DNA from 2 places in the Paenibacillus sp. F024 genome. Region 1 is predicted to be linked to the other one. Evidence: predicted binding sites of a transcription regulator. Region 1 holds the regulator's gene; the other holds the start of a gene.
What was found. Region 1 encodes NrdR, which represses ribonucleotide reductase genes. Its sites were predicted from a motif close to AACACNATATATNGTGTT; they were not measured.

Region 1 (15,773 bases):
GATCGACAATGCTGGAGATTGGTAAGCTTAATGGAGAAAGATCTCCGTTTAACTCCGCTACCGCCGAATTCCGCTTATAGGATACTAATTTGTCGATAATCTGAATCGCTCCTGTATTGACTACCGATGCATTATCAACCGCATTGATTTTAGCAACCAGTATATTAACTGCAGTTGGAGTAAAGAAAAGCATAGCTGTCACCCCTCATTTGGTTATCAACTCATACAATACTGTTCTTCACCGTTTTTGAATCACTTATATCCGCATCGGAAACCCAAGAAAGCGGAAAAATTATCGGCGACAGATCTCCGTTTTGTTCCCCAATCCCTTGGTTTCGTTTATATGACACAAACAAATCAATATGCTGACTGGGTCCCATATTCACGACCGCCGAATTATCTATAGCATTGATTTTTAAACCAAGCATATTGATCTCCATCGGAGCAAAGGTCATTGTGTATCCCCCTTCACAATATTGTTGATAACCGGTTGTTTTTTATCGCTGGATTATCTAATACGTCCTCATCCAACACCATCTGAACCGTATCAAATTGAAGGGTCAAATCCGCGTGCTGCTGACCAAAACCCTGTGTTTTTTTTGCGCTTACATTGCGATTAAATTTAAAGGTCGATCCAAAAGAAATGCTGCTTAACTGATCCGTATTATTAATTTTCATAAAGCCTATATTTACACTTGTAGGTTTGAAGAACATCATCCATGTTCCTTTCTATTGTTGACGTATCATTTATAGCCAGCAACGATGATGCCTTTAGCATGTAAAATCATTCATTTAAGGTAACGGTGTCCGCTCCGACTCAAATGACGAGGCTGAATCGATTTGGTCTCGATCATCCACAAAGCTTCTAGTTCCGTAAAAGCTGCTTCCGTCCCCCATATTCTGTCCTAAACCCATATTCTTTTTATCAGAATTATGCCATTCCGCCAATAAGTTTTGACCGACATTTATAGCTGACGCATTTTCGAAGGAGTTGACTTTAATGATATTAATATTGATCACAATTTGGGGAACAGGAAAGGACACTTTGCTTACCTCCCTTGCTGATATTTTAAACGCAGCCTCCATTCCATATATATATTCCCCTTCATCGACGAATATGAAAGAGACCATAAACTTCATACATAAATCAGCCCGATTATATTGGACCGGTATATATTTATTGCAAATTTTTGTGAGTTTTAAGCATTTAATGACTAGATTTCTAATAAAATATCGTTAGTGCTATAGTTATAGCCCACCCCATGACATGATTTTCATTCTATAACTCAATCGATCATCGAGACCTGAAGCAGGGGGAAAGAACGTATGGAGTTTGAAAAAATGAAAAAATGGATGGAGCTTGCCAAACAGTTTCAACAAGGCTCCTTTTGGGACGATGTATTTGATACCGACTATACAAAACAAATGATGGATCAGTTGACGACTTCATCGGCCGAAGCGCCGTCCAAACCTTTATTTCCTCCTGTGGACATCTTTCAAAGTCAACAGGAATGGATTATCGTAATGGATCTTCCGGGAGTTCGAAAAGAAGACGTGGAGTTATCAGTCGCTGATTATAATTTAAACATTACGGGTGTTTTGAATGGCGTTTACGGTAATTTGAAAACCGTTCATAGAGAGAGGTTCGACGGTAAGTTTGACCGAACGATTACTTTGCCTGAGCCGGTCGGACCGGAGACGAACATTACAGCCAAATTCGCTAAAGGCACCATTGTCATTAGAATTCCCAGAACCTACAGATCTAATGAAAAAATAATCATCGATTAGCTCTTGGTTTCTTTAAATCGGCTGTCAGCTCGTACTGTGCGACTTTTCCCGCATTTGGCAAGCCATTGAAACATAGAGGTATGCCCAAATTCCCTGTACCTTTTCAAAAGGAATGAGTTTACTCGATGGATCATTACTCAACCAAATGCCGCCCCAGGTTAAAAAAACAAAATAGACCGGGGACGAGGTACGCTGCACTCCTCCGCGCGGGCGAACACTCATAAATAAAAGCTGGAAATCGGGTGGAGCGAGATTGTAGCTTACTTTAATATTCTCCTTTAATTACAAAAAACGAGCCTCGAATTGTTCCAGCTAGTTTAGACTTCTGTCTAGCAAACTTAAACTTTTCTTCTAACTCCTTAGGTACCTCCATCCCCTCAGAAAGCTTAAAACCAACGGCCCGCTTCTTAGGATCATCAGCCGTATACATGACGTTGACCTCTAGACCATCCTCATAAAAGACGAAGGCCCATTTGATATTTTCCACTTGAAAACGCGACGTTTCTAAAGGCTTGCTTGAAAACTCAATATGACGTTCTTCTTTCAAAATTCGATTCACATAATCTAGGGTCTCCTGACTTTCGCTGGCTGGCACAACCGTAAATTCATGCTTGTATTTGTTCATAAAGTATCGGGCTTCATTAGCACGTAAACCAGCAAGAGCTTCTGCTACAGGTGAAGAATCAAAACCAACCGTAGACACATTTTTGAAATCAACGATGCAAGACAATTCCATCTCTCCTTGTATCCTTTTTTCCTAAACAAGAGGAATCCACATTTCATCAAAAACAAAGCCGTTTCGTTGCACCATCTTATTTGTATTGCCGAATGCGGTTACTGCTCCAACACCTTTTCAAAGCTCGCCGTACCATTTCCCCCATCCATACTTAGCTCCATTGAGTGCTTGAGCGTTTGAGATTCCCGTTTGTTCGAGATGAAATTATTTTCCATCCCCTCACCGGTTTGGATATTGGCCACCCACTTGGCAAGCTTGCTTGAGTCGGTTAAGGCGGACCAAAGCTTTTCAATCGAAGCCGTGAACTGAAAATCCATAGATAAGGTTAATAGTTGGTTCAAGCGCAACATATTCGCACTCCAGAACTTGCTGTAGAAAGCCACCCAACCTTGAATTTCTCTGAGTGGATAGGCGATTAGTCTATAAATATACTTATATAATTAGAACCTATTTTTCTATAAATTAAGCTAGAGTCGATGACCAAGCTTCACTGCATTTCATACGAGACAGCATCTGAAGACAAGGAGGTGAAAAAAATGGGATATCGATTAATTCGCAACGTTGTTTCGCCAACACAGTTTGGCGATTTTCCGCATAATGAGCAACAACTCGACTTAACAATTAGATTGCCTCATGACCCAAGAAAAGTAATCTGCGGTACTGTCGTCGATGATCAGACTAGTCTTCCTGTTCCTTGTGCAATCGTGAAATTTTTCCGCGCAAATAGTGGCGATCCGCGTTTCACGTGCGATCTGACACCGATTGGACATGCAATCACAGACGACTGTGGTCATTTCCTTGCAGGTCCTTTTGAACCGCCTTTTACAATTGTATGGAAAGTCTTCAAGCTTGTCAGCGACAACTACAGCACAACAGCTACAAACTTTGTAAGCACTTATCCGCCAATTGATGCACCTCCAACTGGAACCCCTTGAGGCAAATAATTAGAAACTCTAAAAAGGCAGGGTTTTTATGCTTATGCAAATTTTAGTTCTCTGTTTGCTCTGCGTAATCACGACGACCATTTGCTATCAACTAAAAATCGGCAAAGAATTATTAAATAAATTAGATGAGGTAATTAACGTTATAAAACAAAGGGGGCTAGAAAAAGATTCTTATAATGTAAATAAAAAGGAAGAAACAACAGAAATAAATTTTCTACAACATGAAGAAGTGCCTTTAGCCACCGGTTTCATCCATGTTTCAACAGACGAGGAACCTCCTCGATTAAACATTAAAATTACAAAAAACAACTAACATAATTGTCGGCAATTTCCTTGCAATCATCCTGTAGGCAACCTTTCATCAGGAACAGTGCCTACAGGTTTTCATCTTTGAAGTAATAAGGTAATCGTGAGTTGGGTGCGAAATTGCCAATAAAAGCAATTGCGCTGGCCGTGTGCATGTTTCCGTTCATTCGTTGGACAAGCAATACCTAAGAATCACTTAGTATGCAAAAACAAAATGCGTTTGGAAAAAGGCTGCTTTACCATCGTCTTGGAGATGCAGTGGGAATTTAATGGAGTCTGTCAAGAATTTGGTGTAAACACTCCTAAAGAAACCCTGCGAATCACGTTACGGTAAATGGGGGCCAATTCGGTCAGGGAAGAATACCGAGAACTGGAGCAAGATTTGTCCCCAGTTAGATAATCCAGAATGAATAATAGATTGATTGGAGAGTTTACACAGTTAATTTTAGAGACCCATTTAATGGAGTTAACAACAAAAAAGACGACATATCTGCCGTTTTGGTTTAAATGGTTGGTGGACCCTGGGGGGCTCGAACCCCTGACCTCGATTACTTCCATAAATAATTTAATTGTATTAATTTTCCTATCTATCTTACCCTCACCAGCGACACACAGCACTCTACATGCGTAGAGTACGGTAGCATGATTATAAACAAAAAGAACGACAACTCTGCCGTTCTTCCGCCAAACTCTTATGGAGAATAGGGGGCTCGAACCCCTGACCTCGTCGCTGCCAGCGACGCGCTCTCCCAGCTGAGCTAATTCCCCACACCATAAAAGTGCTGCTGGTATTCAATTTTCCGGGTAGTCAAACCGGTAACGACGTGCGCCCGGCTGTGCTATGGCACCGTGATGTTTTGTCGTCATGTTCTCTAGCGGCGACAAAAATAAAGATACCACAACGGGAAGGGGCTTGTCAACATTTTTTTCGAATGTTAATTTCGGCCGCCGTTCCCGCCTACTTGATGCTTGGAGAGAAGCTCATTTAGCTCCTTCATGAACATATTGATATCTTTAAACTGCCGGTAAACGGAAGCAAAACGAATATAGGCTACCTCGTCAACGGGATATAATTCAGACATGACGATCTCGCCGATCTCGCGGCTGTCTACTTCAGCCTGGGCGGTGTTACGCATCTGCTTCTCAACCTCGGAGACGATCATTTCCAATCTTTCCACGGACACCGGCCGTTTCTCGCAAGCGCGGATAAGCCCACGGAGCATCTTCTCCCGGCTGAATTCTTCACGGCTGCCGTCTTTCTTAATGACAATTAACGGGGTTTCTTCAACCATTTCGAAAGTGGTGAAGCGCTTCTGGCATTTCTCGCACTCGCGGCGGCGTCTGATCGATTTATTCTCATTTGCAGAACGCGAGTCTAACACTTTGGTGCCGGGATAATCGCAATATGGACATTTCATCGGTTTTCCTCCTTTCCATAATTCCCAACAGCTCCCTGACATGAGATTCGTGTAAACGCACATAATAGGTTTACCAACGACAAGGAGGTGAACAGACATGGGTGCAGGTCAATCCCGCAGCAGCAATGCATTGGTAGTGCCTCAAGCAAATGCCGCTTTGGATCAAATGAAGTACGAAGTAGCTCAAGAGCTGGGTATTGCCATTCCTCAAGATGGCTACTACGGTAACATGGCTACTCGTGATACTGGTGCGATCGGTGGTCATATTACCCGCCGCCTGGTGCAAATCGCCGAGCAGCAAATCGCTGGTCAATTCAAATAATAACACGTTTTGAAGCATACGAGAAGAAGCAGTCCGGACAATGCTCCCCTTAAGGAGTCCTTGTCCGGCACTTCTTTTATTTAAAGTTCAACGGATTCCCCAATCCTCCGCATAGGTTTTGTAATACTTGTCATAATAATACGTGACACGCTGTACATAGCGCTTGGTCTCGCCATAAGGAATTTGCTCGCTATTATCGAGCGTTCCGTCCCATCTTCCCTCCTGCAGCCAACGGCTTACTTTACCGTGTCCTGCATTGTAACCGGCAAGGACGGCAAACGTATTGCCGTTAAACTGCTTAAACAGCCAGTTCAAATACCATGAACCCAACTCAATGTTAACTTCAGGCACGTCCAACCGATTTTTGAACGTACTAGGAAATGAAGCTCTCTCTATAATCCAATCCGAGGTATCCGGCATCAACTGCATAAGACCGTATGCGCCTTTACTGGAGGTCACATCAGGCTTATAGTTGGTTTCTACCCGTATCACGGCAGCAATTAGAAAAGGATCAAGCTGGTACTTCTCTGCGCTTTGGCGAATTTCATCCTTATAATGAATCGGGTACATAAAACGCCCCAAGATATTCGTGCCTAGAAACAAAAATAACAAAAACGTCAGCAGAAGCAGGGCGAACACTCGCTTTTTGCGTAAAAAGCTCATGATAGTCCCCTCTCCGACCAAAATTGTTCAATCTGCTGATCTGTTTCCTCCATCGTACCTGAATTATCAATAACGATATCGGCCAATTCTTTTTTCATTTCAATCGGCATTTGTGAGTTCAGCCGTTTCATCGCCTGTTCCTCGGTTAACCCGTCCCGCTTCATCAAACGTTCCATTTGAACGCGCCGAGGCACATAAACTACCATAACCTGCTTGTACATCGATTGCAAATTCGATTCGTACAAAAGCGGAACATCCACAACGACCAGCTTGTCCGGATACTGCGTCTCGTAAGCCTGCATCCGCTCGCGCATCGCCGCACGAATCGGCGGATGCAGCAAAGCTTCGAGATCCTTTAACGCATCCGGATTTCCGAAGACGCGTTCTCCAAGCTTTTTCCTGTCTAGGGAGCCGTCCTTTCTCAGAAGGTCGGCTCCAAATCGTTCGATGACTTGAGTTAAGACGGGGGTGCCTGGCTCCACCACTTCTCTGGCGATGCGGTCCGCATCGATCAACAGCGCTCCGCGGCGGACAAGCATAGCAGCCACTGTACTTTTGCCGCAGGCGATGCCCCCGGTTAATCCGATGTTCAATGGGTCTCCCCCTAAACCAAAATAAGTGCAGTAACCGTTACAATAATTTCATGATGCCCATCAAGATCAGTAGAAATCCGGGTAAAATAGAAAGCTTGCGAATCCACTTCAGCTCCGCATACCGGAATCCGATCTGTAGGCCTAAGCCAAGAAACATACCGCTGGCCAATGCAATGACTGCCGCGGTGAGCCACGGTGTGAATCCAAGAAGTGCGGCCCCGATCCCGGCACCAAACGCATCCAGAGACAAAGCGACGCCCAGCAGTACAGCTTCGTATGCCGAGATATTGCCCGACCGGTCGACATCGGCAATGGACGGTGTCCGTAAGATTTGGATGACAAGCCCGAGCCTTTTCAGCTCAATATACCATATGGCTTTGGCCGGTACGGATGCAGGTTCTGCCACAATAGGCGCTCTCTCGGCTTCGTCGTTTGTCTCTTCATCCTTTTTGTCCGAAAACATTTGATATACCGCCCACACGCCGATGCCCATTAGGATAAAAGCTCCGACATATTTGGCGGCCTCTGGATCGACGAATCGACTCATCAGCACGCCGACCTGCATGGATGTATAAATAATCAGGCCGGAACAAAACGATATTATGACAATCGACAGCAGGGGAATACGAATTTTACGAAGTCCATACATCACTCCGACTCCGAATCCGTCCAAACTGACGGCAAACGCCAATAGCATCAATGAGACGACAGGCAGCATGCTCTTTCCTCCCTCATCAGATCAACTTTACTCCATACTATATGGAGGATCTGGGCGGGGGGTGCATAACGGGCATCCTTCCTATAGTGCATAACACTTTAAGCTATAAAGTCCGTTTACTCCTTCTGCGTTTTAAAGGCTGGCATTGGGGGCAATAGTGGGTCCCTCGTCCCCCTAAAACCATTTTTTCGATGTGGTGTCCGCATTGAAAGCAGGGCTCGTCTTTGCGGCCGTACATTTTAAACTGATGCTGAAACATGCCGATTTCGCCTTGACCGTTCACATACGATTTAATGGTAGAGCCGCCTACAGCCACGGCCTCCTTCAAGGTCGTCACGATCGCCTCATACAGTTTGGCCATCTCAAGCTTGTTCAAGCTGCGGGCTTCCCTCTCGGGATGAATACCGGCCAGAAACAGCGATTCATCCACATAGATATTCCCGATCCCCACAATATATTCCTGATTTAAGAGCAGCGGCTTAATTTTGGTGGGACGCGACCCGATCCTGTCCCGGAACGCCTCAAATGTAAAGGCCTCGTCCAAAGGCTCCAGCCCCAGCTTTTTTAACGGAACTTCAAGCAAATCCTGATTCTTCGGATAAAGATGCATCGTACCGAATTGGCGCACATCCTTGTATCTCAGCTCGGTGCCGTCTGTAAAATAAAACACGACATGCGTGTGCAGCTCCATCGGCTCATCGCTTCGATACAGACCATATCTGCCTTCCATGCGAAGATGCGAGACGAGCGTATAATGGTCGAACATAAGCCGCAGAAATTTGCCTCTGCGTTCCACCGACTGGATGGTTTCTCCACTCAGGAGCATTTGAAATTCCTCAATATCGTAAGGATACTGAATAATTCGCGGCAGCCTAACCGAAACCCGCTCCACCGTCTTTCCGATCACCAATTGATTCAGCGTCCTCCGGACCGTTTCTACCTCCGGCAGCTCTGGCATGATGTCTTCCCTCCCTGCGTTTACTTCGCCTCGTACCAGTTGACTCCGTCATCCACATCTACCTTCAGCGGTACATCGAGCTCGAGCGCGTTTTCCATCACTTCGGCAACCATCTTCTTCATGGTCTCCAGCTCATCCTCAGGCACCTCGAGCACCAATTCATCGTGCACCTGAAGCAGCAGCCGGCTCTTGACTCCCTCTTCCTTCATCCGCTTGTCCAGCTGCACCATGGCCAGCTTGATAATATCCGCCGCAGTGCCTTGGATCGGCGTATTCATTGCGGTCCGTTCAGCGAACGAACGAAGATTGAAATTGGAAGCCTTAATTTCCGGTAAATACCGGCGGCGGTGGAGAAGTGTGGTCACATACCCATCCTCACGCGCTTGCTTGACAATATCGTCCATATATTGGCGAACCCCTTGGAAAACGGCAAAATACTGCTCGATAAACTTCGCCGCATCCTTGCGGGTAATATTCAAATTCTGAGACAAACCGTAATCGCTGATGCCGTAAACAATGCCGAAATTGACGGCTTTCGCCTGGCGGCGCATATTCGAATCGACGCCGTCCTCCGGCACGCCGAATACATCCATCGCCGTTTTCGTATGAATGTCCATGTTCTCGCGAAACGCTTCGATCAGCTTCTCATCCTGAGAGATATGAGCCAGCACACGCAGCTCGATCTGCGAATAATCCGCGGTCAGAATACGCCATCCGGATTCTGAGGGTTTGAAGACCTTGCGGATTTTACGTCCTTCCTCCAAGCGGATCGGAATATTCTGCAGATTCGGATATTGGCTGCTCAGACGGCCGGTGGCTGCAATGGTCTGTCTATAGTAAGTGTGCACTTTCCCGGTTTCCGGGCGGACCTCTTTGAGCAAGCCTTCCACGTAAGTGGACTGCAGCTTGGCCAACGTCCGGTAATGGAGAATATGTCCGACCATCGGATGATAGGGCTCGAGCTTTTCGAGCACTTCCGCATCGGTAGAATAGCCTGTCTTCGTTTTCTTGATCACCGGAAGCTGAAGCTTCTCAAACAAGATTTCCCCCAGCTGCTTGGGAGAGTTGATGTTAAACTCCACCCCTGCCTCATCATAAATCGACTGCATGATCTTCTCCAGCTGTTTGCCAAGCTCCGCGCCGTAAGCTTTGAGCTCCTCGACGTCCACTTTAATCCCTTTGCGTTCCATCGAGGCAAGCACCAGCGCCAAAGGAAGCTCAAGCTCGTGAAACAGCTCATTCATTCCGCTGGACTCAAGCTCGGATTGCAGTGTCTCGGCCAACTGCTGCACAGCTAATGCCTTACGGCACATCAAGCTGCTCAGAACATCCGCCTCCGGAAGCTTGAATTTGGCGCCTTTGCCGAATACGTCCTCATCGGCGGGGATCGCAGACTTGCCGTAACGGGCGGAAAGTCCGTGCAAGGTCAGCGCAGACTCCGTAGGATCAAGCAAATAACCGGCAAGCAGCACATCAAAGCTTACGCCGCGCAGCTCCAGCCCCTGCCAAAAGAGTGCCACCACCGCGCGGTGAAGATCGTATACGGCGATGGATTTCTTCTCGTCCGCCAACCACTGACGCACGCTGTCAGCCCCATCCGTCTCCTGTTTAAGAAGCTCAAACGGCAAATAATAGCCTGTCGGTTCCATATCGGCGTCTGTCTCGGTATAAAAGGACAAGCCGAGCACTTCTCCCGTATGCGGGTTATCCCCGATCACTTCAACGTGCAGCGCCCGAACGCCGGGCAGCACTTCGACCAGTTCTCCCAGCCCCTCCGGCGTAACCTGAATAGCTTGAATCTTAGCCTCTGCCTGGGACGAGCCTGCAGCGTCCGCCGAAACGTCTTGGCCTCCTCCATTAGGCAGGTTCAGCCGCTCCAGCAGCGATTTAAATTCCAGCTTGCGGAACATGTCCCCCAAAGCTTGTTCATTGTATCCGCCGTACGCCAGATCGTCCCAAGGAATATCTACCGGAACCTCGCGGAAAATCGTCGCCAGCTCCTTGCTCATCCGCGCATCATCAGCGTGAGCGGCGACCTTCTCGCCCATCTTTCCTTTGATGTTCGATGCATTCTCAAGCACCTTTTCCACCGATCCGTATTCGTGCAGGAGCTTCAGGGCCGTCTTCTCTCCCACACCCGGGATGCCGGGAATATTATCGCTGGTATCCCCCATAAGACCTTTGAGATCAATAATTTGAACCGGCTTCAGCCCGTATTTTTCTTCGATATAAGCCGGATCGTACAGCTCCACCTCGCTGATCCCTTTGCGTGTCAGCGCAATCTTTACGTTATCTGAAGCAAGCTGCAGCATGTCTTTATCGCCGGTCACTACAAGCACTTCCATACCGTTCTGCCCGTCCGCGGTACGCGTTAGTGTGCCAATGATATCATCGGCTTCATAGCCGTCCAATTGAAATTGCCGGACGCCAAACGATTCCAGCAGCTCCTTCAAAACGGGAAACTGCTCGGAAAGCTCGGGAGGGGTCTTTTCCCTTCCCCCCTTGTAATCTGCGTAGCCTTTATGTCGAAACGTCGTTTTCCCGGCATCGAACGCCACAAGAAAATGCGTCGGTTTTTGTTCTTCTATCAGTTTAAGCAGCATCGTCGTAAAGCCGTAGACCGCATTCGTGTGCAATCCCTTCGAATTACTGAGCAGCGGCAGCGCAAAAAACGCGCGATACGCGATGCTGTTGCCATCAATCAAAATCAACTTGGACAAAGACTACACCCCATTTTCGTGAAACTATCTGCTTCTTACATGATAGCATAGGACGGCCACAGAAAAAAACCTTAGCTTCCTTCCTGAAAAAAGGAGTGTGCGCCTTTGTTGCCGCATAAAATGTAGTAACTTTGATCCCTACCCGTCTGCATGAACGGCAAGTACAAAGCATGAAAGGGAGATCGGAGGAACCGTCCTATGAATGAAACCGTACGACTGACCGGCAAACGCATTATTTTTTTCGATGTAAATCAAACGTTAGTGCAGCAAAATTTAAGCTTCGAGGAAGGCTTTCGGCTTGCATGGGAGCATTTCACCGGCAGATGGTCGCAGGATGAGAAACCAAAGGCAGAGCAAGTGTGGACCCAGTACATCTGCAGATGGCAGCAGCAAAAAAAGTCGAGGATCACCTTCAAGCAGCTCGATGAGCTCCAGCAGCAGTGCTTAAAGGAAGCGATGGAAGCGATGCACATTCCGGTAACCGGCGCTTTAACGCGCGGCTTTATACAGGAAATCAGGCGGCTTCAGCTGGAAGCCAAAACCATGCCTCCGCGTACGCGGGAGATGCTGGAGACGTTGTCCCGCAGCTACCGGCTGGCCATTATCAGCAATAGTCCCCGGTCTGAAGTGCTGCAGATGCTCAAGCGGTTTAATCTCGACACGTTCTTTCCCCCCGAGAATGTATTTACTGCATTGAAGCCGGCCGACAAAAAACCGGCTCCATATTTATTCAAAAGAGCGCTCAAAATGATGCAGCTCTCCCCCAAGCAAGCCGTCATGGTCGGGAATTCCTGGAAACACGATGTATGCGGCGCAGTAAAAGCGGGTCTGGACGCCGTCTGGTTAAACACATCAGAATTCTCATCAGATCCAGACACCAAAAAAATAACCCAGCAGCGGCTGGGCAAGCGAAAGGTATATTTGATCCGGAGATTGGATCAGTTGTCTGATTTGTTTCCTTGAGCACTCTTTTTTTCGAAAGGCATACCAACAAAATCACAGAAGTAGACGCTGCCGCGGTGTGCCTTTGAACGCTTCTTTACCATGGCTGCGGTGCGGGAAATTTGCTCCGGACTTATACCTGCGCACGAATGGCAAATCACAAGAGAAAGCGACAAAGTAACCCCTTCACTTTCCATGCGTCTGCCCTGCCGGTCCTCAACGTATATCCAGTCATCATAATCGTAGAAAGCTTTTGCTCCCAGATCAAAACGCCGAAGCATTTCTTCGCAAAGCTTTTCGGGGGAAGTGCTGCCGGTAATGGCGATAAAATCATCGCCCCCGATATGACCTACAAAATCATAAGGGGTACCAAGCAAACCAATCGCCTGTTGAAAACAGTCTGCAGTAAACTGGATAAGCTGATCTCCCCTGTGAAATCCGTACCGGTCATTAAACCATTTAAAATAATCAATATCCCCATAGATAACAGAGAAACTCTCGTTATCGAGGGTCCGTTTATTCATCTCCCGGTGAATCTGCATATTTCCGGGCAAGCCGGTGAGGGGATTAGCCACCTTCGCCCTTTCCATCTTTGCGGTGGTGATACACTCCAGAATGGAACGAATGGAGGCCGTCCCCCTCACATGCCCCTCCGATGTTATGATGACCAAATCATAAAAGTTTTGGATATCTCGAGAGGTCGTGTCCTGAGATACTTGTTCTATCGGAGCCTGCTCATCCACAATGAGCGGGTGAGGGTCCATCAGCTGATCGATCGGTCGGTTCCAAAATAAGGAATAGCCATATTGGCCCGCCAACTGTTGAAACAGCCGATCTCTCATAATTAAGCCGACCGGCCGATTCTCATTAACGACTACTGCACCTACAGTATCTGTATTACGCTTAAAATAATTCGCTACGACAGAAATCGAAGTCCTGTATTCAAAGGTTTGACACGGTACGCAGATGTCACCGATCGTCCAGACGCCGCCAGCCGATTCAAGAACTTTACGGTGCAGCATAATATGATCAAACAGCTCGGAGGGCAAAACGGTCTCCTCCCTTCCGGGGCGGCCCAGCAAGTAGCCTTGTCCGTAATGAATCCCCATGCGTGTAAGCTTCATCAGCTCCTCATGCGTTTCTATACCTTCAGCAATCAAATAAACACCCAGCTTTTGCGCAAAAGTAAGCATCGTCTCAAGAATGTACTCTTTCGTTTTGTTCCGATGAAGGTTATGTACAAGCGAACGATCCATTTTAATAAAATCAGGCTGCAGCTCTGCAATCGCTTGAAGCGAGGAATAACCCGCGCCGGCATCATCGATAGCAATACGGTAGCCCTGCTTCCTGTAGTGGTCGAGAATGTGCTTGGCTGCTGCAAAATCTTCAATGGAGCTCCGTTCCGTAATTTCAAAAACAACATTTCCCGGAGATAGTCCGCGTTTTTCCAAGAGCTCCAGAGTTTTTCCCGGCACGAAATCCGGATCGTTCAAAATCTCGGCCGATACATTCAGAAACAGGAGTTGATCCTGTGTTCCGGTAAAGGCTCCCTCAATCGCTTTGGTTCTCGCCAGCCGGTCCAGGGGATATAACAGGCCCTCCTCTTCCGCCGCGGTAAACAAATTCAGCGGTGAATTAAGCATGCTGTGTTCCGGCCCCCGGGTTAGAGCCTCATAACCTATGATATGTCCGTCGCTCAACGAAACAATAGGCTGATATACTGACAGTATCGTTCGGTTTTGTATTATATTTAGCAGCTCTGTGCGCCGGTTTTCCCGGTTTTTCTTTTCTACTTCAGCCATAATATCTATTGACATGATCCATCCCTACTTATCCGGTTTCTTTTTCTAAAGAATAACATAGGTATTTCATCCCAATGTTAAATTCAAGCTGTCGAATTGTTAAACTTTGTACAGTACGATACAGCCGTTAAGCCGGGCAGACAAAATACCCGTAATAGTAAATTCTCCTACGGGTAACAATCAATGAGAGCAAAGCGTTTTCGAGATCTTTTCCATCTGTTCTGGCCTGATTTTTATGAATTACGCTATACATACAAGCCACAAATATAGACCGATTAACGTGATGAATAAGGTTGGAATGGTCAGTACGATACCTATGCGGAAATATTGGCCCCATGTAATCGCAACTCCTTTTCTCGAAAGCACATGCAGCCAAAGCAAGGTGGCCAATGAACCGATCGGCGTGATTTTCGGTCCCAGATCGGATCCGATCACATTAGCGTAAATCAGGGCCTCCCGCATCGTACCGGTCGGATGTATTCCTTGGATCGCCAAGGCGTTAATCATGATGGTCGGCAAATTATTCATAACCGAAGACAGTACCGCGGACAAGAAGCCCATGCCTAATGTGGCGGCAAGCAAGCCATATTCCGTGAATTGCTCTATAACCCATCCAAGCGTATCGGTCAAACCCACATTTTTAAGACTGTAAACCACAACATACATCCCGATAGAGAACACCACCACCGTCCATGGCGCATCCTTGAGAATTTGTCCCGCTTGGACGGTGCGGCTTCCGCGCGCCGCTGCAATAAAGATGAGGGCTACCGTTGCGATAATGATCGATACGGGAATGTTCAGGAACTCACTTGTCAGATACGCTAACAGCAAGAGCCCCAGCACAACCCAGGAAAAGCGAAACAGCTTGACATCCTTAATGACATCCGCGGGCTTTTTCAGCTCAGAGACATCATAGCATGCAGGTATTTGTTTTCTGTACATCAAGTAAAGCACAAGAAGGCTTGCGCCAAGCGAGAACACGTTGGGAACCATCATTCGGCTGGCATATTCAATAAAGCCGATGCCGAAATAGTCCGCCGACACAATATTGACCAGGTTGCTTACCGTAAACGGAAGCGAAGTCGTGTCAGCAATAAACCCGCTGGCGATCACGAAAGGAAGGATCATGCTCTTGTCATACTTCAATGCCCTGACCATAGCTAAAACGATCGGCGTCAAGATCAGCGCCGCACCGTCATTAGCGAAGAAAGCCGATACTGCGGCTCCCAGCAGGATGACATAAACAAACATAAGCTTACCGTTGCCCTTGGCTAACCGGGCCATATGCAGCGCGGACCATTCAAAAAAACCGATTTCATCCAGCAGCAGTGAAATCATGATAATGGCGACAAAGGCCAATGTAGCATTCCAGACCATATCGGTTACGATCCACACGTCATTGCCCGCTCCAGCGGGATAAAAAATTAACCGGCTTCCATATCTATGGAAAACCGGCTGTTTTTTAAATATTCAAATCTTTACGTTTTCCTGTAACCATGTAGATGACGCCTTCCCCGATGTTCGTCGTATGGTCCGCCACACGCTCAAGGAATAATGCAGCCAGCATCAGCTGGGAAAGCTGACGGTTTTGGCTTGAATCGCTGCCCATCAGCCCGATGAGTTCATTCACCACATAACTGTAGAGCTTATCGACCTCATCGTCCTTCTCCGCCAGTGCCGCGGCACGGTGAATGTTTTGCTCCGTATAAGCGAGCAGACTTTCACGAAGCATCGTTTTGCTCAATTCAGCCATTCGTGGAATGTCCACAAGCGGTTTGACCAGCTCTTGACCGTTCATCCGAATGCAGATTTTGGCGATATCCACAGCATGATCCGCGATCCGTTCCAGATCCGTTGCAATTT
Region 2 (15,773 bases), on a different contig from region 1:
ACACGGCCCAATCGATGCCCATTCCTGAGAGAACTTCAGTTATTCATGATCATCGATTTGTCTACAAACTACTTTTATGTTACCATTTTATTTTGGCATAAGCTCAAAAAAACCAGTTTAAATCATCGAAGCATCAGCTGTTCTAACGGAAGCACCTGCCAGTTGACGGTGCTTCCGTTTTTGATGGAACTTATTTGTCAAACTTTACATTCGTTGAGAACCAGCCATTTCGTGATAAACTACACTTAACTTATGAACTTACCTCATTTCAATCTTAGGAATGGGCTTAGTTATAATTTCCATATTGAATCCGGAGGAAACGCATGAAAACATTATTAGTCAAGTGGAACCAATTAAGCCTGGTAAAGCGAATACTTGCGGGTATTATAGCAGGCATTATCTTGGCTTTAACGATTCCTAATGCAACAGTGATCACCATTTTCGGTTCCTTATTTGTTTCCGCATTAAAAGCAGTAGCACCCGTATTGGTCTTGCTCCTAGTAATGTCCGCCATATCTAAACATAAAAAAGGCCATCAAACGAATATGAAATCCATTCTTTCCCTCTATGGTCTAAGCACTTTTCTTGCAGGGCTTACAGCGGTTATTGCAAGTTTTATATTTCCGGTGAGTTTGTCACTTGTAAAGGGTGCTGAAGACCTGACTCCGCCTCAAGGAATTGTAGAAGTACTTAAGGCATTATTGTTTCAGGTTTTTGACAACCCAATTCACGCCCTAATGAATGCCAACTTTATCGGGATATTATCTTGGGCAGTCCTTCTAGGCATTGCTTTAAGAAATGCCAATGACAATACCAAAAACTTGCTTGCTAATTTTTCTGATGCCGTATCACAAATCGTCAAATGGGTAATCCATTTGGCGCCGTTAGGAATCATGGGACTTATTTTTGATTCTATTACAGCAAACGGACTTTCTTCCTTACTTGATTACGGAAAATTACTTTTCCTTCTTATTGGTTGTATGTTATTTATAGCACTAATCGTCAATCCGTTGATCGTATATTTAAATATTCGCAGAAATCCATATCCGCTTGTTTTTAGTTGCCTGAAGGAAAGTGGGATTACCGCATTTTTCACCCGGAGCTCAGCTGCAAACATTCCAATCAACATGAGATTATGTGAAAAAATGGAGTTGGATAGGAATACGTACTCGGTATCCATTCCATTAGGTGCTACCATTAATATGGCGGGCGCAGCAGTTACGATTTCTGTCTTAACTCTCGCAACTGTTCATACCCTTGGTATTGAAGTAGATTTTGGTACGGCGCTTATTCTCAGCGTACTATCCGCAGTATCTGCTGTAGGTGCCTCAGGTGTTGCCGGCGGGTCGCTCTTACTCATTCCCCTGGCTTGCAGCTTATTCGGCATTCCGAATGAAATTGCAATTCAAGTCGTTGGTGTAGGGTTTATCATAAGTGTTTTACAAGATTCCTTTGAAACAGCACTTAATTCATCCTCCGACGTACTTTTTACAGCAACCGCTGAATATGCAAAAAAACGAAAAGAAGGAAATGTATTATAGACAATCGAGTGTGGGGCGCCTCGCCCCCTCCTCTAACAACACCAAGCATGAAAGGTTGACCAAATTCCAAGTAACGAGTAAACCAACATTGAGCCCTTTCGCTTCCCTATAGGAAGTTGAAGGGCATTTTTCGTGTTCCGAGATCTCTCCCATGCTCCTCTAAGAGAGTTGACCCTCATTCAAAGCTGCTCAGTCAGGAATATGTACGTGCAAACCACGATTGGTCACTATAGCCTGGAATTATTCGTGCGGCAATGGAAATTCGATCAGGTCGGGCCCCACCTCTCACATGGCCGACCCTTTTGAAGAATACCCCTTAATAGACAAGATATCCTTCTCATTATATTTTTTTGTTCTACTTTGTATTTCAACGCATTCTCCTCCAATGGTTTGATTTTATATTGTACAAAGAATGGATAACCGAAAAACTTAATTTTGAATTAAAATGATTGGTGGGCTAGTATAAAAACAAAAAACCTAGCTTCAACTATGATTCTTCTGAGCTAAGGTTTTCTTTCTTATTTCTTTAGTCTTCTTCATTCATCCATTAAAGTCTTGATCTTGGGCCATTCAAGCGACGTAATAGTCTTGTCTCGAACCATCTGAACCCAAGACCAAGATTTGATAATCTTTTCATTCACTGGAACGAACAGTACACCTCATCATATGATTTATGGAGCTTTGCGAGACATTATTTTTTTCCACCAATTTTCATGATCCAAATACCATTGAATGGTATTCTTGATACCCGCTTCAAAAGTGTACCTCGGCTTCCATCCGAGCTCCAGCTTTATCTTTGAAGCATCTATGCCATACCTCCGGTCATGCCCTAATCGATCTGCGACAAAAGTAATCAGTGATTCTGGTTTGCCTAGCTCTGTAAGTATGGTTTGAACAATTTGAAGATTCGTTCGTTCATTGTTTCCGCCGATATTATAAATTTCACCGATAACTCCATGATGCAAAACGCGCTCAATCGCGCTGCAATGGTCTTCCACATGCAGCCAATCCCGTATATTTAACCCGTCACCATATAAAGTCAAAGGTTTGTCATTAGCTGCACAGATAATCATCAATGGAACCAGCTTCTCCGGAAATTGATACCAGCCATAATTGTTTGAGCATCTTGTAATATTTATCGGCAATCCGAATGTTTTATGATACGCCCGTACAAGCAAGTCCGCACCAGCTTTGCTTGATGAATAAGGGCTGTTGGGCAACAAAGGTGAATTTTCGGTGAAAAGTCCAGTATTCCCCAGGCTGCCATATACTTCATCAGTTGAAATTTGTATAAAACGTTTCACCCCATATTGCCTTGCTGCGTCAAGAAGCACTTGAGTACCCACGATATTGGTATGCACGAAGATTTCCGGATTTTGGATGCTCCGATCTACATGAGTCTCGGCTGCGAAATTAACCACCACATCGATGCTTTGCCGGAACAAAGAGTTGATTAGCTGCCGATCCGTAATGTCACCTTTAATAAACGAATAGTTGGGATGCAGGTGGGCATCTGTCAAATTGTCCTCATTTCCGGCATACGTTAAGGTGTCCAGATTGATGATCTGATAATCCGGATATTTATTCAACATATAGAGTACAAAATTACTTCCTATAAAACCGCAACCTCCCGTTACAAGTATTTTCAACTCTCCAGCCTCCCGTTATGAATTGAAAATCGACCGCTTACCAGTTTCGTCGGATGCTGCCAAGCTTGTTTTTCCAGCCTGACACATCCCAGAACTTATTCTTTGGACCTGTGAGAACCTCTGCTTCCTTGACTGCTTCAGACTTCATTCCGTCTATCGTATTATCGGCAAAAGGGTCAATGGCCGGCGGAAGTCCCATAGCCAGCAATTTATTTTGCACAACCACTCTGGAGTTGAACTTCGTTCTTATTTTATTTGTGCCGTTTTCCGCGATCTTCATAGCTGGTTCGAAATTCTGTTTGACCCACCACAGAATATCTATCAATCTTCTGTGCTCGGTTATTTCGAGATAGTCCCATCCGGTCTGCAGCTCAGAATGATCCTGACGAAAATTGGTTGAGACCAACAGGCAACCGGTCGCCATTGCATCGCCCGCCGCTGTCGTCGGAAATCCGTCAGATGCTGTCCAGTCCGCTCTACTGCAGCTGACGAACACATGGCATTGCTGGTATACTCGACGTGCTTGATCGGGGTGAAGCAGGCCGTGGTACGTATAATTGTCATTCTTCAATAGATGAAGGTAAGGTTCCCAGTCCCCAACGATGTGCAAGTGAAAGCTGTCGTCCAATTGGTTAAAAGCTTCTATCATTGCAGGAAAATTTTTGCGGATCCCAGAGTGTGCTGCGAAAACAATTCTAATAGGCTGAGGCGCAGGCTTTGGCTTCAATGCATAAAATTCGGCATTAATCATACCGGGAACATGGATACTTTTTGAAAAGCTTTTTTTGACCTCATGAACATTCGTAAAGATCGTCGAGTAATACTTATCCAACTGTGTCAATTTAAGCGGAGTATCCTGCTGTAACCCGCCTCCGGGATAAATGGTTGTATGAAGCCTTATTTTATGGTCTTCAATAAAGGGCTTTATATTTAACTCGCGCGCGGCGCCGATAATATTATACCCTCCGGGCAGTCTTTCTTTTCCTATCAGACTAACGGCCATGCTTAGGAAAACACAATAAATATCAGTAATATTCTCGGAGAGAGCCATGGGAATTAGCTCATAGAAATTGTGTACGGGAGCCGGAAATGTGGTCGGTTGTCGTTGACCTATTGGATCCGTGTAAGGAGATGTTGCAAAAAACAGTGTATCTGGACGTTGGCGGTAAATTTCATAGTTCTCCCAATAACGGAATCCACTCTGAATCCATGGAAATGTACTATCAATGACAGCAAGTTTGCGATTTCCTAGCGATGCGTTCATATGACACACTCCTATTTTTAATATTTTATGACTGCCCAACCTTAAAATAAGAAAGTTGGCAACGAACCAGATTTTTCATTTTAATCCTTCGCTTATTCTGTCTATCATTATTTTCGATTACTTAATAATACTTCTTAATTTGAGCAGGAACTCCAGCGGCCAATGTTCTCGCGGGCACGTCGTCCTTTACAAAAGCTCCACCACCGACCACAGCCTCTTTTCCGATCGTTATTTTTTCTCGGATCGAAACCCCTATTCCGATATATGCCCCATCGCCCACAGTCACATTGCCCGCAATATTCACACCCGGCGCGATAGTGGCGAAATGCCCTATCCGGACATCGTGGCTAAGATTTACATTTCGATTAACAATCACGTAAGAGCCAATCTCGATATTATCTGTCAGTATCGCACCTTCACAAATGATGGTGCCTTGGCCGATACGGTTTCTAGCTGAAATCCTGACACCGGGATGAATGATCGCACCTGCCGGTTGGAATCCTTCCGCTATGGTTTTATCAACGAATCGTCTCTTGAGCACAGGATCCCCGACCCCTGCACAGACGATTTCTGTTTCGTGGCAAAGAGATTTGATATCGGACAAATCCCCTAAGACTGGAACTCCATTTATCGTCTTCCCTTTCATTTCTGGTCTTTCATCCAAAAAACCGAAAACCTCATAGCCGGCTTGCTCGCATAGCCAGTTGACTTCTCTTGCGTGCCCGCCGCACCCCCATATGATCAATTTCTTCATAGCCGATTAATCGTCTCCATAATATATTTAACTTCGAATTCATTCATTTCTTCCCAGAGTGGCAAACTTACAATGCGTCTTGATATGTTATCCGTAACTTTAAGTATGGTGGAGGGATAGCGAACGAACATTTTTTGTTGATGGCAAGCTGGGGAAAAGTATGATCGTGCCTCGATCTTGTATGTTGCAAGCCTTGAAATAATAGCCTGGTTATCTTGCTCCTCCTGACATAAAAGAGAAAAGAATTGACTGGCGATTGAGCCGATGCTCTTATGGGTCACCCAGCCTTTTTCATTTAAACCAAATTCATCGAAAAATTTTCTGTACCATTGATCCAGTTGCTCACGCTTTTTCTTCTTTTCTGCATAGACATCCAATGTAGCCAAGGCGATCGCAGCCGTATATTCGGATATTTTACTGTTCAGCCCCAGTAGAGTAGTATCTCGATTTGCAGAAAAACCGAAATTACCAGCCCACCTAATCCGTTCAATGATGGATTGATCACTGCTGTAAACCAAACCTCCCTCACCGATGCCAAAGGCTTTTGTTGCATGGAAACTAAAAACAACCAGCCCGGAAAAACCTTTCCCGCTGAAGCGGTTACGGAACGCACCAAAATGATATGTATTTGTTCGCCTAATAACCCAACAGGTACTTATTTAGCCAGATCGGTCCTGCATCACCTCCTGGATTTTCTGCCCAAACATATTCTTGTATTGTTTGATGCGGCTTACAGCCAATATGCTACGGCTGCGGATTACACGAACGGCTTGGAATTTGTTGAAGCCGGTTATCCCATTGTGGTGCTTCAGACTTTTTCAAAAATCTACGGACTGGCGGGATTACGCGTGGGGTTTGGGGCAGCTTCGGAAGATATTATCCGGCATATTCTCAAGGTAAAGGAACCCTTTAATGTCAATGCCTTGGCACAAGCAGCAGCAGCGGCAGCCGTTCATGATGAGGAGCATGTCCACTTGTCTCTTCAATCGAATACGCAAGGGCGAGAGCAATTTTACCGTGCGTTCAAAAAACTCCGCCTTCCATTTATTGAAAGCATGAGCAACTTCGTGCTTGTGGAGCTTGGTCCAAGTGCAAAATCTATTTATGAGAAACTGTTGAACAAAGGAATTATTGTTCGTTATGGCGGGATATGGCAGCTTCCTCACCATATTCGTGTTTCGGTAGGAACAGAAGAAGAAAATGCGGCATTTATTCATGAATTAACGGAAATCATAAAGTGAATTGCGAAGCCTTCAACAAATACCACGACCAGTGCGCCCCTTCGCCGGTTTCGTCACGCCGCCATAATATTTTCGTTGCCCAATGAGCCAAGCAGCAATCGCAAAGCTGATGAGAGAGAGACCGAACAGTTCACCATACGTCCAGCGCTCGCTGAAATTGCTCCAGATTATGGTTTCGAAGTACAATGAAGACCAACAGGCTGGAAATGATCGTCGGAACACCGCTTCACAAGGCAAATCGACGCATCTGTTCGGGCGCTCTCGCGTCTTCCGCGCGAACCGCATAAAATGTCAAAAACGTCGAGCAGTGTGACAAATTTTCTATGTTAATCGTCCTTTTAGCCCCTGTAGTTCTCTCCTTTTACATTATCATTAGATAAACGAAAGAGTCCTCCACCGCAAGGGACGAGACGTCATGGCACCACCCTATTAAAATCCCGCGGTTTAACCGCGTATTTTCTTTATTGCAGTAAAGAAATAGCCCAACCTAGAATGAGTTAACCCTTCCCTTTTCACATTTGCATTACTTTCCCGGTTCGCTTCATTTCATACTTTTTATACACTAACACTGAAACAAACATAAACAAACATGTGACTAACGAACCTTGCGGCAATTTCATTACGATATCATCAGGGAAGATAAACGGAAGCAGTGGAAAAGCGTATATCGCAGGCATACGGATACCAACAATCAGTGATAGAACAAGCATCAAGATCATATCCAACAGCGTTACCAATAGCCATGAATCAATATTAAAATACAATAGCGCTCCGACAGTTGCAGATATTGTCAACACAAGCCCTTGCTTAAAGGCCATCTTCCCACTGTACATTGGCTTTTGCAGTGACTCATACACAACAACGAGAATAGGCGGGATAATTGCGAGTTGTTGGTAACCAGCGACCCAGCATAAACCGATCCAAACGAAAGTCAGCACTAAGAATACGGGCATATACTTGTATTGTATCTCCACTTTCTTATAAAGTCCTTTATTCAAGCCAAATGCAAGAACTCCAAGCATCAATATGAAGGTGAAAATGAAAACCGATATAATAAATGACCATTCGTTTGCATTAACCACCAACGGCAGTAAACCCGTTGCAATCGACGGTGCCAAGCTTGATTGAATGATTCGCAAAAAGAGCATCATCAGTACCAAGGTGAGAATGACTTTTCCTAAATAAGAAATGTGTAATTGATTTACCATAAAGCCGACCACAGCAGTTAGAGAAGGAGCAAGAAAAATCTTCGATGGTTGCCTGATCCATCCGGCTTCTCGGTACACCCACATGCCAATTGCCATTGCCGCAATTTCAGGCAAAATAATTTCGTTATCTTTTAACATCACCGAAGCCGTAATCATGGCAATAATAAATGTAATGGCAATAACATATGAAATAATCGTTACTTTCTTTGAACTAGCAGAATCCATATTCATATGCCCCTTTGTTCGTATGGTCTTTAATATTTCATCGTACCGAAGCTTTTATTAACATAAACTGATTAGGCTCAAAAGAAACCTACCAATCTGATACTTTTTTAACCGTCCAAATAAGCTGTTCTTCTTTTCGAGCGCCTGTCTTATATTAAATTATGAGTAAAATAGTTATAAAAATAGAGTGAGGCACTCCGTATAATTACGGAATGCCTACACTTTTGATAAAATTTAGCACTCATAAGTGGAAACTATCAAGTTGTGTATGTTTATAGTGGGACGTATCATTGGATTTACCAATAATATTTGGTACAATGATCTGAAGGTCTCCCTAATGGAGACCTATATTTTACATGGGAGGGATTTATATGGTATATGGCTTTAACTTCAGTGTATTTGGTGTGCTTCGTAAAGGAGGGGAAATCTACTATGAACCATAGTTTATTATATCAGGATTCCCGAGTACAACTGGTTACTCAGCTTGTTTATTTTGACGATGAAAAGATTAATTTCCTGAACCAGTATCTTCCTGAATACAACCAAAAGCGCCGCAATGTTGAGAAGACGATATCTGTATACTGTTCAACTCTTGAAGGGATTATAAAAAATCTAACCGAAGAAAATCTAAATTCCATTGCGCTAATAGGAAGCAAAGTGGATTTTCGATATCTAGATGACGGATCAACAGAATCTCTTACGATAGTATTCCCACATCGGGCTGATCCCAATAGAAACTTGATATCATTCTTATCTCCTATTGGGTTTCAATTGCTGATGGCACAAACTAATGAAAACTATCAACTCGTTATACCTTCCGGCGAGACCTTAGTAAGAGTGGAAGGTATTAAGTTTGTTAATCACGGCGATGTAAATTAAACATTGTGGGCTATCAATGAGCAGTTCCAAAGGGGATCTGACAATACAGGACTTTATTCACGCTCTCACCGTCCATGGAGACCTGAATCCCAAAACGCTTAAGGAATACGTCCAATGTTCGGATATCATAGGGATAGAGCGCTCCTGTCTTCATTTGCAAACATTGCATCTTCCGCTTTGCACGAGTTCCATCAATGATATTTTGCGTTTACATTGGGGACAATAATTGATCAGCCTACATCGATGTTCAGTACAAATACAAGCCGGATGGAATCCCCTTACAAATTTGTGATATTGCAACGGAAAAACAGTCCCTTTTTCAAGATCACAAGCAAGTTCGGATATTAATACGATATATTGCATAATTATTCAAATAAGTGTATTCATGCATTAACCTGAATAATGAAGGTGTTTGTCACCTTCGATGAGTCAAAATTATCATTAGTTGTGGTCTTTTAGCAGCTTCAATGATTCATCACAAAAAACAAATAAAAAAGGCCCGAAGGCCTTTTTTCAGCTGCACTTGCTATATCCGCAGTTGCTGCAGTTTTTGCAGCCCTCGCTGTTGATCAGCGAAGCGGAGCCGCAGGATGGGCACAGGTCAAGGGACGTGGCTGCGCTGCGGGTTACTGCGTATTGAGCGGTTGTTGTCTCATGGACGACTTCCTGGGTAGCGGTGACGTAGTCTTCCGCGCTGTCGGAGAAATTGCCGTGCATTTCAAGCGCTTGGGCGACGGCGTCGGCGATCGATTCGACGCGGTTGGCGCCGAAGCCGATGGCGCCGGAGCCGCCGATGCCTTTCAGGTGCTTGATCAGCAGCTGCACCTTGTTGCCATGGTCTCCGTAACGGAGGAACAAGGAGCAAACGCGGCCAAGCGCTTCAGACATCGCGAATACATCGGAACCGGCCTTGCCCACGTTCAGGAAAATCTCGCTTGGGCTTCCGTTCATATCGTTAATCGTAATATACGCCATTCCAAACGGCGTATTGAATTTATAGGTTGCGCCGCGGAGCGCTTGCGGACGGCGTTTGTACTGCTTGTCAAAGACCTGCTCCGTCTTCGCGTCGATATTTACGGCCAGCGATTGAGTAAGACCGTTCAAGGAAGTTTCTTCCTTCGCATTGACAGCCGGAGCGGCTGCTGTGGCTTGCGCTTCCGTTCCTTTCGCTTCCTCCGCCTTATCATCCTTCTTGTCGGTGCTGAGCACCTGCACGTCGCGGCTTCCGTCACGGTAAATGGTTACGCCTTTGCAGCCTAGGTCAAATGCCAGCTCGTACAGGCGCTTTGTTTCTTCTACCGTAAAGTCGGCCGGGCAATTCGCCGTCTTGGAGATGGAGCTGTCCACCCATTTCTGAATCGCGGCTTGTACACGGATATGATCTTCTGCGGACAGGTCCATAGCGGTGATGAAGTAATCCGGCAGATCCTCGTTCGGATGCTGATCCTTCCACTGCTGCGCAATCGGTACATACTGCTTGTCGAAGCCTAACCGGCTTTGACGGTAATATTCAAACGCAAAGTAAGGCTCGATTCCGGTAGATGTGCCGACCATCGTACCCGTACTGCCGGTAGGCGCCTGCGTAATGACCGTTACATTGCGCATCCCCTTCTTCTTAATGGCTGCGCCGACCTCCGGATAAACCGAGGTCATCGTCTTCATAAAGCCGCTTTGCAGGAACGGTTCCGTCTCAAAATGCTTGAAGGAGCCTTTTTCTTCCGCAATATCGGCGGAAGCAAGGTATGCTTCCTTCGCCATAAAGCCATAAAGCTTATCAAGAAACTCCAGGGATTCGGGACTGCCGTAACGGATATTCAGCTTGATCATCAGCTCGGCGAGACCCATGGAACCAAGACCAATGCGGCGCTCACCCTGTTGATTGATCCGGTTCTCTTCAAAATGATAAGGGGTCTTGTCAATCACATTATCCAGAAAACGTGTCGAATAACGGACCACGGTCGCCAGTTCATCCCAAGCCACATCATGGTTTTCTTCGTCGTAAAACTTGGATAGGTTGATCGCCGACAGGTTGCAGACGCCCCAAGCCGGAAGCCCCTGCTCACCGCAAGGATTCGTACAAATGATCGGATTGAAATACCAGCTGTTGGACATCTGGTTGTAATATTCCATAAACACGACACCTGGCTCCGCCGATTTCCACGCGGATTCAATGATCGTATGCCATACGTCGCGCGCCTTAACCGTGCGGTAATGAATAACGTTCTTGCCCGTCTTTTTCCATTTTTCCAGATCCCCGTCCCAAATCTCATTGTATTCAGGGTCTGTCGTATCGGGGTACACCAATTCCCAGTCCAAATCTTCTTTTACGGCTTTCATAAAACCGTTGCTGACGCATACGGACAAATTGGCATTCGTAATTTGCCCCATGGTTTGTTTGACCGTAATGAAATTTAGAACGTCAGGGTGCCAATCGTTCATCATCAGCATAAGCGCCCCGCGGCGGCTGCCCCCCTGCTCGATCAAGCCGGTAGTATAGCTGAACAGTCCGCCCCATGAAACGGCGCCGCTGGAAGAACCGTTCACTCCCTTGACAACGGAACGGCGCGGACGGAGAGAGGACAAATTAATGCCTACGCCGCCGCCCCGGGCCATAATCTCGGTCATCTCGGACAGCGTGGCCATAATTCCTCCGCGGCTGTCATGCGGAGAAGGAATCACGTAACAGTTAAAAAGCGTCAGTTCATCGCTGGCATCGGCGCCGGCGGCGATCCGTCCTCCAGGTACAAGCTTCCAGTCTTCCAGAATGTATCGGAACTTTTCGGTCCATTCGGCTTGTTTCTCCGGAGTTTCTTCCACAGAAGCCATGGCAGAGGCCAAGCGATCCCACATTTGCTGAGGAGTTTTTTCCAAGGTTAATGTAAGCTTTTCTACAGAGGATTCGAAAACCTCCCCGCTGCGCAGCTTGACTTTAACCTGTATTCCGTTACGCTCGATGACCTCGCCGACTTCCTTCGCAGGAAATTTAGGATCGTCCTTAGTCAACACCAATACGGTATCGCCGACTTTCGTGTGACTGGTGTCCGCATTCTTCATCGCGTAACGATCCAGAAAAATCTTCTCGCTTAGCCCTTCCAATTTGGTCTGCTGCATGGTCTTCAAAACAACAACCTCCCGGAAAATATATTCAAAAGATCAATCACAATATCTGGTATGTGAAATCCATTATACAATACAATATATAGTGTTTCTAATACCAAAAAAACGAAATTAACGATTTAGTCCAAGCATGCTGGCAGAAAGCTTGCTTTTTCTCTACATTGCTCTCTTTTTCGTTTCTCAAATTCTCATCATTTTCGACAAAAGATACAAAATCTGTTTGCTAAAAAAGGGTCTAAAGGCTCTGTTTCAATTGCGATAGAAATTCGATAAACCGGTCAACGCAAAGCGGTTTTGACAATTCTTCGGCGGATTGCTAGTCTGGAATTAATGTATCATGTCTGCAGCATTTACACAAACATATGTTCTTGTTATTATTTTACAGGAGGCTCACGCTATGTCTAAGACGTATTTGTATCAGGACCGGTTTGTCTCAAAAGAAGACCTGCGGATTTCTCCGGAAGACCGCGGTTATTATTTTGGCGATGGGGTCTATGAGGTTTTTCGCGTTTATAACGGAAAACTGTATGAAGCGGCGGCTCATTTTGAGCGCTGGGAGAAAAGTGCCTCGGCGCTGAGAATTCCGCTGCCCTCACCATCCGATGTGATAGCAGCACGTCTGGAAGAGCTGATGGATATCAACAGCTTGACCGAGGGCACAGTGTACATGCAAGTGACTCGGGGAGCCGCACCGCGTTCTCATCCGTTTCCTGAGGACAGCAAGCCGATCTTGATGGCCTACACTACCGAAATGCGTCGTCCGCTGAACACCATGAAAGAAGGCATCGCCGCTGTAACGATGGACGATATCCGTTGGCTCCGCTGCGATCTGAAAACCCTGAATCTGCTCCCTAACGTCATGGCTAAGCAGCATGCGGTGGACCTGGGAGCCGGTGATGTCATCCTGCATCGTAACGGCACCGTAACGGAATGCAGCGCGTCCAATATCATGATTGTCAAGGACGGTGCCGTCATTACGCATCCTGCCGACCATCTGATTCTGCACGGCATCACCCGCGCGGTTGTACTTCGCCTGTCCCGGGGACTCGGATTGTCCGTGAAGGAATCTCCATTTACATTGGACGAGCTACGCACCGCCGATGAAGCATTCATTACGGGTACAACCGTTGAAGTGACTCCTGTCATATCCGTAGACGGGACCCCTGTCGCCAATGGCAATCCCGGACCGGTTACCCGCAAGCTGCAGCACGAGTTTGAAAAGACAATTTCCATGTAGTCAGCCTTTGGCTGCCGGATTGCCAAGCCGGAGACCTGCTTCACGACAGCACAGGACCGAAAGATACCTATCTCCGGTCTTCCTGCCGCCGGATTTGATGGCGTTGGAACCCATCGGGATCGAAGCTGTACCCGCCGCGATATTCGGACTTGCCGCTGACGGGTTGTGGTTGAATGGGCAGACTTAACGAAGGGGGAGCAGCCTTGAAAGCTTATTTATTTTTAACCTTGGCGATTGTTTTTGAACTGTTCGGCACATCCATGCTGAAGGCATCGGCAGGCTTTACCAAAGTATTTCCCAGTATAGGCGTCATCATCAGCTTTTCAATCGCCTTCTATTCTTTATCCCTATCCTTACAGCAAATTCCTCTGGGCATCGCTTATGCCATATGGTCAGGAGTCGGAACAGCGGCAACGGCTCTCATCGGCTTTCTAGTTTGGAAAGAAAAACTGACCTCAACCACCGTACTTGGAGTTTTGCTGATCATTGCGGGAGTGATGATATTAAATCTGCGATCCGTCAATGCCTGAGGCCGGCGGGCTTGATGCCGGTCCTTCCATAGCGCCCTCCCCAAACGAAAAAAAACCCCGGAGATCATTATCTCCGAAGGTTCCACTCGGAATTACCGTATTTCTCCACCATTAACCGTTCGACAAGCTCCTGCTCATGGTCCGTCAGCTCCGAAGGGACCAGCCGAATCCCTAATCCTTCTTCAATGCCCGCGTGGAATGCTTCCTCTACCTCGCCCAACTCCACTCTGGGCAGCTCGGCTTGACCGCGCACTTCATTAATCGCAACCGCCTTCTTTAAAAATTGCTGCTTCATCCGCTCCATCACGCGCTCGTTAGAAAAACGCAGCAGTCTGAACAGCTGATCCGCATCAAGGTCCAGAAGGATCGATCCGTGCTGAAGCACTACCCCCTTCTGTCGGGTTTGCGCGCTCCCGGCCACCTTCCTTCCCTCTACCACAAGCTCATACCAGGACGGAGAGTCGAAGCAGGCTGCCGAACCCATAGATGCGTATTTTTCTTTCTCTTCTTCGTTCTCCAGCTGAACCATCTCCGCCGACAGCCCCAGCTTGCGAAACCCTAGCAGCAGTCCTTCACTAAGCACACGATACGCCTCGGTGACGCTCCGCGGAATGCCGGGATAGCTCTCCGATACGATCATACTGTATGTCAGCTCCTTATCGTGAAGCACGGCACGGCCCCCGGTCGCTCTCCGGACAAAGCCGATACCCTCCTGCTCCAGAGCGTCAAAATTCACCTCGCTTGCAGCCTTTTGAAAAAAACCTACCGACAGCGTTGGAGGGTTCCAGCCGTAAAACCTCACGGTCGGAGGAACCAACCCTTCGCTATGTGCCGTCAGAATCGCCTCATCCACTGCCATATTGTAATCCGGCGTGCCGAAACCCGAACGGATAAACCGCCATTCGTTCTTCATCTATTTCACCATTCCTTTACTGTACGTTGCCAAGCCTGTCCTGTTCACGGCGCATATCGTTGCGTATTCACGTTAAATCGCCGTCTTCTGAAGGCTATTCCCTCATCATAAAACATTACTGCATGGTTTGAAAGCCCCTAAGTTGTACATACTAAAAATTAACTTTAGGCGAGTCTGACGAGTAAAACCGTGTGTTCCATCCATAAAGGTCGCGGGTGTTAGTCAAGAATATTCAGTGATTTAGAGGCGCAGCCTTGGCTATGCATTTCCGAATCACTGGAAAAGGAGCGCGTGAAAATGCAACCAACCGAGCGAAAAGAGCACGTACGGAAGCTCAATGAGCATGTGGAGCTCCATTACGACAGGGAATGGTTCGAGCAACTGCACGAACGGTCCATGCGCAACGGTCCTTGGGATGATCCGGTCATGTACCGGCTCGCACTCGAGGCCGAGCAGGCCGGACTCATCCGCAGCTTCGACGAGCTTCAATGCCTGGCCCATCTGCCGAGCCTCGTTCCGATGGAGCATCAAATCGGGACCGCCAAAAAAGTGCTGACCGAAATGCGGGGACGGGCTATTCTTGCCGATGAAGTAGGACTTGGCAAAACCATTGAGGCGGGTCTCATTCTCAAGGAATACATGATCCGGGGCCTGGTCCGAAAAGTGCTTATACTCGTACCCGCTTCCTTGGTGCTGCAATGGGTTCGGGAGCTGAATCAAAAGTTCGGTATCCCCGCCGTAGCTCAAAAGAAAGAGTACATGTGGGTGCAAAACGATATCGTCGTCGCCTCGATGGATACCGCCAAGCGCGACCCCCACCGGGACATCGTGGTTGGACTGGAGTATGATATGCTGATCGTCGATGAAGCGCACAAGCTGAAAAATAAAAAAACGACCAACTACCGTTTTATCAACGAGCTGCGCAAAAAATACTGCCTTCTGCTGACGGCGACTCCGGTACAGAACGACCTTAAAGAGCTGTACAATCTGATTACCCTGCTGAAGCCAGGTCAGCTTGGCGGACAAGGCAGCTTTCAGGCCAATTTTGTCGTCGATAAACGAATCCCCAAGAATGAAGACCAGCTCCAGCAGGAGCTGAGCAAGGTCATGATCCGCAACCGCCGCAGCGACGGCAACGTAAGCTTTACCAAACGAATTGTCCGCAATATTCCGCTCCAGCTTTCAGAGGAGGAGCAAGCGCTTTACGATGGGGTT

Region 2: a site for NrdR is predicted at 11,951-11,968, ahead of ACZYR9_RS16480 (adenosylcobalamin-dependent ribonucleoside-diphosphate reductase). Genes of this name have one in related genera too.

The regions. Positions count from the first base shown of each region.
Region 1 covers NZ_JBVASZ010000013.1:3,118-18,890, reverse strand. Annotated here, with positions in the region: gene ACZYR9_RS14745 (hypothetical protein) at 1-193, opposite strand, end outside; gene ACZYR9_RS14740 (hypothetical protein) at 222-455, opposite strand; gene ACZYR9_RS14735 (hypothetical protein) at 469-717, opposite strand; gene ACZYR9_RS14730 (hypothetical protein) at 793-1,086, opposite strand; gene ACZYR9_RS14725 (Hsp20/alpha crystallin family protein) at 1,327-1,788, shown strand; gene ACZYR9_RS14720 (DUF8821 family protein) at 2,054-2,518, opposite strand; partial or broken gene ACZYR9_RS14715 (hypothetical protein) at 2,623-2,874, opposite strand; partial or broken gene ACZYR9_RS14710 (transcriptional regulator) at 2,851-2,949, opposite strand; gene ACZYR9_RS14705 (hypothetical protein) at 3,061-3,459, shown strand; gene ACZYR9_RS14700 (hypothetical protein) at 3,497-3,781, shown strand; tRNA gene ACZYR9_RS14695 (tRNA-Ala) at 4,470-4,542, opposite strand; gene nrdR (transcriptional regulator NrdR) at 4,710-5,192, opposite strand; gene ACZYR9_RS14685 (alpha/beta-type small acid-soluble spore protein) at 5,290-5,514, shown strand; gene ACZYR9_RS14680 (lytic transglycosylase domain-containing protein) at 5,602-6,177, opposite strand; gene coaE (dephospho-CoA kinase) at 6,174-6,770, opposite strand; gene ytaF (sporulation membrane protein YtaF) at 6,808-7,488, opposite strand; gene mutM (DNA-formamidopyrimidine glycosylase) at 7,592-8,446, opposite strand; gene polA (DNA polymerase I) at 8,467-11,166, opposite strand; gene ACZYR9_RS14655 (HAD family hydrolase) at 11,365-12,129, shown strand; gene ACZYR9_RS14650 (GGDEF domain-containing protein) at 12,105-13,925, opposite strand; partial or broken gene ACZYR9_RS14645 (arsenic transporter) at 14,151-15,311, opposite strand; gene phoU (phosphate signaling complex protein PhoU) at 15,373-15,773, opposite strand, start outside.
Region 2 covers NZ_JBVASZ010000015.1:50,806-66,578, forward strand. Annotated here, with positions in the region: gene sstT (serine/threonine transporter SstT) at 324-1,541, shown strand; gene rfbB (dTDP-glucose 4,6-dehydratase) at 2,213-3,190, opposite strand; gene ACZYR9_RS16450 (glycosyltransferase) at 3,228-4,454, opposite strand; gene ACZYR9_RS16455 (acetyltransferase) at 4,576-5,208, opposite strand; gene ACZYR9_RS16460 (DegT/DnrJ/EryC1/StrS family aminotransferase) at 5,205-5,726, opposite strand; gene ACZYR9_RS16465 (pyridoxal phosphate-dependent aminotransferase) at 5,760-6,449, shown strand; gene ACZYR9_RS16470 (hypothetical protein) at 6,962-7,882, opposite strand; gene ACZYR9_RS16475 (GreA/GreB family elongation factor) at 8,315-8,761, shown strand; gene ACZYR9_RS16480 (adenosylcobalamin-dependent ribonucleoside-diphosphate reductase) at 9,275-11,881, opposite strand; gene dat (D-amino-acid transaminase) at 12,276-13,115, shown strand; gene ACZYR9_RS16490 (DMT family transporter) at 13,319-13,645, shown strand; gene ACZYR9_RS16495 (lipoate--protein ligase family protein) at 13,713-14,558, opposite strand; gene ACZYR9_RS16500 (DEAD/DEAH box helicase) at 14,856-15,773, shown strand, end outside.